4 regions of the Paenibacillus sp. YIM B09110 genome follow, and region 4 is predicted to be linked to each of the others. Evidence: riboswitches for the same ligand, from Rfam matches in the RefSeq annotation. Region 4 holds a riboswitch; each other region holds the start of a gene.
The links. A riboswitch is a leader RNA that binds a small molecule or an ion and turns the genes downstream of it on or off. The one in region 4 is predicted to bind cyclic di-GMP.

Region 1 (2,200 bases), on a different contig from region 4:
AGCGCAGCCCCGCTAACGCTCGCTGCCCCGCCATCCATAAGCTTGCCCGCTGACGCAGCTCGCTCCCAGCGCTCCGCGCCGCCGCGCTTGCTCCGCCGCGCGCCCGCAGCCTCACCGCACGCTGCCGCCGTACACGCGGCAAGCCGGCCGACGACACCCTCGCGATCGCCGCTCCCTCCCCCTCGTTGCTCCTGCTCGCTATTCCAAAGCGCTGCCGCTCGGCAAGCATCTCCGAGCGGCAGCGGATCCTGCCATACCCAGCCCTCATCTGCCGGAGGCCCTCCCCTCCCCATTCGCATCCCGAGCGAGGGCTCGAGCCAATAAAGCCGATCAACTTCAGGCGCAATCGTACAATATGCTCTCCATATTTCATTTCTGCCGACAACATACACATAAGCCCGCATCTTTTCCCCACTCCCCGCATATTGTATTTCTTAGTGCGTCATCATCACTAATGTCTAATGTTTAACAACCAAGCGAACGCAAAAAAAAGCACACCTTGAGCGCATAGAGCGCTGCAAAGTGTGCTTCACTTTCATAACCGTTATAGCTTGAAGTATATACTAAAAAGGCATTTTGGACAAATCGGAAGGATTTTGCAGGTCAATGAGCACCGCCTGATTCGCATCCTTCAGAACACCTTCAGACTGCAGCAGCCACATCAACTGATTGGCATCGCTTTCTCTACTGGATGCGGCTTCGCCTGCATCATCGACTGTACGGCTTCGCCTCATCTGTTCCGGGTATTCATGAACGGTCACTATATGCCCCTTGCGGGCCATCCGATCGACAATCGCAAGCGTTTCCGGCGTCGCGCCATAATCAACAACCGTCACCTTCACTTCCTTTCCCGTCTGACGCGAGAAAGTCAACAGCGAACGCATATACCATTCTATATTATGTTGATCCTCATCGGCTATAAGCACATAATGCCTGCTAGCCCTCTTCCGCCCTTGCCGAATCCAATAAGCCAGATGAACCGACAATGCAGCCGCTATATAGCACCCAAGCACGAGAAGCAGAAGTTTGAGCACGGCGGTCACCTCCTCTATGCGACACTATATGCCGCTCAACGCCCACAGGTTCCGGTAAAAGCGGACAAGTTGAAAAACATACAGTCCTTTTTCCTCTTTCTACACTTTTCGACTTATTTCAGCATAATTCGACATATTTACACTCTTGTAGAAATACCAATATATGTTATCATTTTAGTGCGAACTAGAGCATAAGTAGTATTGAAAAGCAGATAGAGTGAAGGAAGGAGGGGGAACCTCTTTACATTCGTGCTTTTTAGGGAAGCGATGATGTATAATCTGCACCTGGACACTTGGATTATACGGAGCTAGTAGTGTAACCGGCCCTCTTAGAACTAGATTATCCAAATCTAAGAGGAGAGTGAACAATGAAGTTGTTCAAAAAACAGTTTGCGGTCATCATGTCCATCATGCTTGTCTTGTCCATGTTCTTAAGCTCGATCGTTATGGCGCAAGGCACGGATGAGACAAGTCAAGAATCTGCACAGACAACACCTGCACCAGCCTCCGAGAATACAGAGTCAACTGTTGCCCCTTCTGAAGAGCCTGCAACGGAAGAGTCTCCTTCTATTGAATCCTCAATGGTGTTCACTACCCGCGGAGGAGGAGGCGGCGGCGGCGGCGGTGGCGACAATGCATGCGACGAACACGACCGCGACTTATCCGGTATTCAAGGCACTTATGGAGGCCGTGACGAAGATTGTGACGACGGCGGCAATAAATGCATCGGCGGAGACAGCCCGAGGATAACCGGCGGAGTCTTGCAAGGCACTAGTGACGGTGGCCGTAATCATGACTCGAAGTGCGGGGACCTCAAGGTTTACAAAAAATACTACTATGAAGACGGAAAATCAAAGTCACAAAGCGGCGTTACATTCGAAGTATATAAGGGCAACAACCTGATCACTTCAGGTACAACCAATTCTTCGGGTTACGTTTTGTTCAAGAATCTAGAACAGGGCACCTATAAAGTAGTTGAGATTGTTCCCGCTGGTTTCACTACTTCGATCTCTAGCAGCGGCCAAACGGTTGCAGTTAAGAAAAACAAAACGGAAGACATTACAGTGTACAACACGCCTATCCTCACGATAGCAGCTGCTTGTACAGATGATCCAACTAAAGCACGGAAGTGGATCGTTACGAACGAAAGTAATGTTGATGTCGAG
Region 2 (2,200 bases), on a different contig from region 4:
TTTCGTGTCGGCCGTATGTTTCAGCGGCGACTTAGATAATATATCACAGACGCCTATAGCATTGCAAGCACTTTTTATATAAACCTTTAAACTGTTTTCTATTATAGAAGATAACAAAAAAACACGATGCCAAAGCACCGTGTCTAATAACTGTCTAGTATTGTTTTGCTGCCGAATATTTCGAAGCATCTTTAATTAGATCGAACTTCTTGTTACTCTTCTTGAGACCAGCGTCTACCGTCGTATCAATAATTACCCATTTGCCATTCAAGAACACTTCGTTCCAAGCATGATATACACTAACATATTCCGTGTCACCCATTACGAGCTTAGTAGGAACTCCTACACTACGAAGCATTGCAGCGAACAACGACGAGTAACCATAGCAGATATCTTTTTTCGTCGAAAGTGTTTTGTCGATGCTTGGGAGGTAGTCAGTCGAAATGTTGGCTGCCAAATCATAATCATATTTGATGTTATTAATGATATAGTCGTAGATTGCTCTTACTTTCTCATTGTCTGATTTGCTGTTTTTTGTTAGCTCTTTTGCTTTAACAATAGCAAGACTCGAGCTTGTCCATGCTACATTTTGCACCGAATTCAAGTAAATCACGCTGTTGTTAGCAAGGTTAAGCTTAACTGTTTCTTTGTTAACTACTTTATATTTGTTGCCTTCTGTATTCTCTAACACCGACACGGTGTAATCGCCATTTCCAAGTTGCAGCGGGAATTGTTCTACTTTCTTGGAAGCTGTCATGTTATATGTATATTTATTATCGCCTTTTGCGATCATAACTTTTGTTTTCACGTTAGCCTTTACTTCATAGGATACCGATACAATGCCTTTATCTAGACTAGCTGTGTTCAACCAAGTTGTGTTTTCGCTAGCTTCTGCACTTGTAACTTTAATCGATGCGATCATGATGAACGCTACTGCTATCATAAGAATAAACTTACGCATGAATAAAACTCCCTTCGGTAGCTGGCTGCCATCTTTCAGAAGGCCCTTTAGCTTTGCGTCCCTACCTTTCGATAGGTTTGCCGTTATCGTGTAAAGTTTCATAGGACTGCTTGTCCCTTGTTATAAAACAAAAAAAGCTCTGTCTTTCGGTAGCTGGCTGCCATCATAAGGAAGGCCCTTTAGCTTTGCGTCCCTACCTTTCGATAGGTTTGCCATTATCGTGATTCGCTTTTTCTAATACTTGTCCTACTATTTAGTAAAATAAAAAATGCTCCGTCGTTCGGTAGCTGGCTGCCATCATAAGGAAGGCCCTTTAGCTTTGCGTCCCTACCTTTCGATAGGTTTGCCATTATCGGGATTAGCATCGATAGTCCTATATTACCATATGATTCTAGTAATTCAATACTATCTAGCAAAAAAATAGATCAAAATCTTACAAAAAATAATAGCTACTTAAACCTTTCCTCAATATCGTAAGTAATCGTTTTTGATTTCTCTTTGTTGTTATCTTTCCAAGTTACTTTGGCGCAAACAACTTTATTGCTCTCTAGATCGGTATTGCCGATTTTACATAAGAATTTGTCGATTTGTACGTTACTTTGCAGTACTTATGTAGAACTATGTAACATAGGTGTTTCGCAAGCTCTATTTTAATACTGATGATCTAGGGGTGTAAATTTAGCGCCATTAGATGTATTCACATTCATCCGTTTACTCGAAAAAAACTTAATATGGAGCAATAAGAAAAAGCGCGGCCGTCAGACGGTTATTCACCATCAACGCGGCCACGCTTCTATAGTTACTTGTATCTTGCTTTACGTATCGCTCGTCCCTTACTCGCCGGAGCGTTGCTCTCTCATATGCGGGAACAACAGTACGTCCCGGATCGAAGGCGCATCCGTCAACAACATAATGAGACGGTCGATGCCGATTCCCAAACCGCCAGTAGGCGGCATACCGTATTCAAGGGCACGGATGAAGTCATCATCCATCTCATGCGCCTCGTCGTTGCCGTGCTCTTTCTCTACGAGCTGTGCCTCGAACCGTTCGCGCTGGTCGATCGGATCGTTCAGCTCTGTAAAGGCGTTCGCGTGCTCGCGCGCTACGATGAATAGCTCGAAGCGGTCCGTGAAGCGCGGATCGACTTCACTCTTCTTCGCCAGGGGCGAGATTGCAACCGGATGTCCGGTAACGAACGTAGGCTGAATCAGCGTATGCTCGCCAAATGTTTCGAAGAAC
Region 3 (2,200 bases), on a different contig from region 4:
CCACGCTTCTGCCGCCTATAATAGAGAAGTTAATTAAGGGCAGTGAGGTGAAAGGCTTCTCGCTGCAGGAAATATCAGCGCTGGGTCAGCTAATTGAATATTCGAACCTTTCCATTACTTCTATGCAAAATTGGGTCAAAAGAGACTTTAAGTCGTATTTTGACTGTCCAAAGGCTGGCAAGAAATATTCCCTTAATCAAGCTGCGCTGTTGTTCATTATCGATGATCTGAAGTCGAATCTCGACTTCGAGTCGATTCGCAAGCTGTTTGAAATCGTGCTCGGCAAGCCGGAGGACGAGTCCCACGATCTTGTCGGCCCTATCGAGCTGTATGCCACTTATACGAAGATGTTCGAAGAGCTCGACGCGAATAACGATCAATTGCTCGATATTACGGGCCATCTAAACGGGCAGCCTCATCAGGACCTGCTTACGGAGGAAGTCATACGAGGTGCAGCCAATCGGTTTGCGGACAGGCTGTCGGGATTGACGGACAAGCAGCGGGAAGCGATACGCAATATTTTGCTGGTAGCTGTCATATCGATTCAAACGTCCTATTTTCATACTCTCGCGAGAAGGTACTGCAATGCGACCCTGTTCCTGAATTCTCCATGAAAAAATAGGAAAAAGGGATGTACATGAGAGGAAATCTGTCCTATACTGTAAGCTGATGTAAAAAACAGACAAACTGAAAAAGGCAAACTTGCCGAAAGGCAGGGACGCAAAGTTATGGGCCTAAGGGGCAAGACGCTATGGCTGCCAGACCGCCAGCAGGTTAGATAAGCTTATTTAGCTATCCGCCGACTGGGGCCTGGATAGCTTTTTTGCTATTTTTCGGACAGACAGAGGGAGCGAGAGAACCAGCATGAAGACAGCATCGTGGGCAACAACAGGAAAAGCATGGCTTGGCAAAGCCGTGCAAACAGCAAAGCAAGTACGCTTGAAAAAGTTGAACGGGAAGAAGATTACGACGAGGTTGTTTATCATCTCGGCCATTATTACGCTATTTAACGTAGGTGCCGGGGCATTCATCTACACCCAGAACTTGTCGGTAGCAAATGCGGTAAATGAGTCCGAGAAGCTGTCCGAAGCTGAGCGCAACTACCAAGCGGTGTCGGGCAAGCTGCTGAAGACGATGCTCCGAATGATCGATGCGATCGAGAACGGTACCGAGGAAGAAAGCGCAGTTGCGATCAAGACGGAGCTGGCAACGATCCCTTCGAGCCTAGAGCAGTTGAATAAGCAGTTCGAAGCTATGGATATTAGATATCCAGCTGAAGAGAATGCCCAGAAATATGTGAATCAGATTAAAGTGCTTGATCTCGCCTATACGAATTTGAGTACGACTTCTATTGATGTCAATGCTTTAACGGCCGAAGAGAAATCGTTGCGCGTGTCGGATTTGATCAGTGTCTATACGATCATTATTGATTTCTCCAAAGAAGCAATGGAGAAAAAATTGTCCGAGGATACTCAGGACACGCAGAAGTCGCTTAACAAAAGCGTAGATAGCGCGAATATCATCATTCTAGTGAATATCATCCTATTGGCCGTGCTTCCTGCTGTTATGATCTTCGGCATTACGCGTTCGATTAAGACGGGCTTGTCCGGCATTATGAAACGGATCGAAGCATACAGGAACAATCAATTCACGGAGCTTCCGAAGCTGCAGCGCGCCGATGAATTCGGAGATATCGACGCATCGCTCGCCGACATGGGCAGTAACCTGCGAGAGACGATCAAAGCGACGATTGACGTGAGCGGTACAGTGCTTGGCGTATCGAATCAGATGACGGAGAAGATAAGCAGCAACCGCGATGCTTCCGAGCAAGTCAAAGGCCAGATCGAATTTGGCAAGACTTCGCTGCAGGCCCAGTATGACGACGCATCTTCGATATCGGCGGTAACCGAGCAAATCTCGGCAAGTTCGGAAGAGATCGCCGCGTCCAGCGAATACATAAATGGCGATATGCTAAAAATGAAGCAAGCATCCCTTAACGGCTCCGAGCAGATGGCGGGCGTTGTATTGAAAGTGAATGAGACGGCGCAGCAGTTCGATAAACTGACGGCCGCCTTCGAATCGATGAACGAACGCTACGGCAATGTTGCGAAGTTTCTTGCAGGCATTCAGGATATTAATACACAGACGAACCTATTGTCGCTTAACGCATCAATCGAATCGGCACGCGCCGGCGAGCACG
Region 4 (2,200 bases):
TCACAAGCTCCTTGCCGTCACGCATCCGTTCCATAAAAATAGATACGACTCCGCCCTCTCCAATCGATCCTTGTCGAGGTCCGTACACATTGCTGAATCGGAAGCAAATCGTATCCAATTGGTAGATTTCATTCCACTTTGTGCAATAGTATTCCCCGAGAAGCTTGTTGATTCCGTATGGCGAGACAGGCTGACAAGGCATTTCCTCGTTTAGCGGAATTTGATCATTTAATCCATATACGGCCGCAGAGGAAGCGAAAATGAGCTTTTTGGTTTTATATTTTGCGGCCAGCTGCAAGATGTTGGTTAGTCCCAGGATGTTGGATTTTGTATCCGCGTATGGATTTTCCATCGATGTGACCACATTGATCTGAGCTGCCAAATGAACGACAATATCGACATTATGGTTCTCGAAGATAGATTCGCATACTGTGCTTTCCACATCTGCGATGTATGATATATGGCGGAATTTGCAATTGGATATATGACCGGAGGTCATATTATCTATAATAATGACTTCATGTCCTTCGTTGAAAAACTTCTCCGCAACGAATGAGCCAATAAATCCGTAGCCGCCCGTAATTAACACTTTCACGCTACCACCCCATTTTCCCTTCTGATTTTAGGTGAAGAAGTCCGATCGCGGTTCTTTGGAAACCGGCGTTTTGCTATTATGTACGCTGCTAGAGTATTATTAAAAATTAAGTCTAATAGGTGATAGCAGGGTCTACTTGACTATGATAATTGTTTAGGAAGAGGTTGTAAACAAGTTCTAATTTATGGCTATAAGCCGGTTGAGAAAAAGGTGTCGAATCTTTTTTAAAATTAGGCTATGAATCTAGTAAAACCTATTGCTTTATACCTATTAATCTGGTAATATTTATTTAAATATTAAGAAACTTCATATACTTGATGTGTCGAAAAGGCAAACTGCGTGAAAGCGCAGGACGCAAAGCTATAGGGGCTAAATGGGAAACCACATGCCAGCCAGATTCCGAAAACTTTTCAGGTTCTATTACAGAACTTATGACATGTCATAGGTTCTTTTTCTGTTCATCACACCTGCAATCCCACTAACTTAATATTTGGAAACAGCGATAACGGCAAACCACGTGAAAGCGTGGGACGCAAAACTACAGGGGCTAAATGGGAAACCATATGCCAGCCAGTTCCCGAAATGTTTTCAGGAATGAGATAGGACAATCCTGAATTCTGGGATTGTCCTATCTTATTTTATTCAACGACATGGGGGTAGTGAGAATGGGAATTTTCAGCAAACTAACGAAGAGCATGACGGCGATGGTGCTTGTAACGATTTTGAGCGGCATCGGTTTTTATGGACTATTCATCGAAGAAGCGAACGCTGCTAGTATGATAAATGTTAAGACCTACGGTGCAAAGGGAGACGGCAAGACGGACGATACGTCCTCGATTAAAAAAGCGCTGGCAGAAGGCGCGGCGAAAAAAACGACGGTTTACTTTCCGAAAGGAACGTACCTGGTAAACCCGAAAGATCCGCTCGCTGTAAGCAGCAACGTGAAAGTGCTCGGTGATGGCGCAACTTCGATCATTAAGGCTAGCACAAAAGATTTCGGTTGGGAATTGATGCGTGTATCGGGAAAAGATATTGAGATCAGCAATATTTCACTCGACGGCAACAAACTAGTTAACCGCGTACTTGTTGTAAGCGGAGGCAGTGAGCGCGTTAATGTCAACAAATCGATTGTAGCGAATGCTTCACACAGCACAAAAACAAGCAGCGATTACTTCTCGGGCGTGCTTTCGGGAATTCTTGTATACGGCAATACGAAAGCTATCACAATCGACAGCAATGAAGTGAAAAATATTGTAGCAATCAATCCTACTGGCGGCAGCATGATTGCTAGAGGTATTTACGTAACAACGACATGGGGTAAAAGCGAAGCTGCAGCAGCTAATGTATCTATTACTAATAACTATATACACCACATCGGTCCTGCTGATGACGGCGACGGCATCTACTATGAAGATCCAAACATGGATTCAGGCAAAGGCATTGATACAAACAGCATTATCTCGAATAATAAATTCGACAATAACGCCAAACGCGCTATTAAGATTTATGCACAAGGCCTTACGGTAACAGGAAACCAAATTTTGAACTCGTACCTGCAAAACAATTATTACGCTTCGGGTTCGGATAAAGGGTCGATCGCTCCTG

Region 1: another riboswitch for cyclic di-GMP. It lies ahead of V8F51_RS26870 (SpaA isopeptide-forming pilin-related protein); the one in region 4 lies ahead of V8F51_RS13375 (glycosyl hydrolase family 28-related protein).
Region 2: another riboswitch for cyclic di-GMP. It lies ahead of V8F51_RS24765 (transglutaminase domain-containing protein); the one in region 4 lies ahead of V8F51_RS13375 (glycosyl hydrolase family 28-related protein).
Region 3: another riboswitch for cyclic di-GMP. It lies ahead of V8F51_RS03085 (methyl-accepting chemotaxis protein); the one in region 4 lies ahead of V8F51_RS13375 (glycosyl hydrolase family 28-related protein).

Annotation. Positions count from the first base shown of each region.
Region 1 covers NZ_JBANSP010000028.1:40,212-42,411, reverse strand. Annotated here, with positions in the region: gene V8F51_RS26880 (DEAD/DEAH box helicase) at 1-404, opposite strand, end outside; gene V8F51_RS26875 (hypothetical protein) at 564-1,034, opposite strand; cyclic di-GMP riboswitch class II at 1,288-1,369, shown strand; gene V8F51_RS26870 (SpaA isopeptide-forming pilin-related protein) at 1,403-2,200, shown strand, end outside.
Region 2 covers NZ_JBANSP010000022.1:89,521-91,720, reverse strand. Annotated here, with positions in the region: gene V8F51_RS24765 (transglutaminase domain-containing protein) at 155-961, opposite strand; cyclic di-GMP riboswitch class I at 975-1,053, opposite strand; cyclic di-GMP riboswitch class I at 1,107-1,185, opposite strand; cyclic di-GMP riboswitch class I at 1,241-1,319, opposite strand; gene lysS (lysine--tRNA ligase) at 1,795-2,200, opposite strand, start outside.
Region 3 covers NZ_JBANSP010000002.1:186,103-188,302, forward strand. Annotated here, with positions in the region: gene V8F51_RS03080 (DUF1836 domain-containing protein) at 1-614, shown strand, start outside; cyclic di-GMP riboswitch class I at 686-771, shown strand; gene V8F51_RS03085 (methyl-accepting chemotaxis protein) at 865-2,200, shown strand, end outside.
Region 4 covers NZ_JBANSP010000007.1:236,605-238,804, forward strand. Annotated here, with positions in the region: gene V8F51_RS13370 (NAD-dependent epimerase/dehydratase family protein) at 1-595, opposite strand, end outside; cyclic di-GMP riboswitch class I at 915-999, shown strand; cyclic di-GMP riboswitch class I at 1,093-1,177, shown strand; gene V8F51_RS13375 (glycosyl hydrolase family 28-related protein) at 1,261-2,200, shown strand, end outside.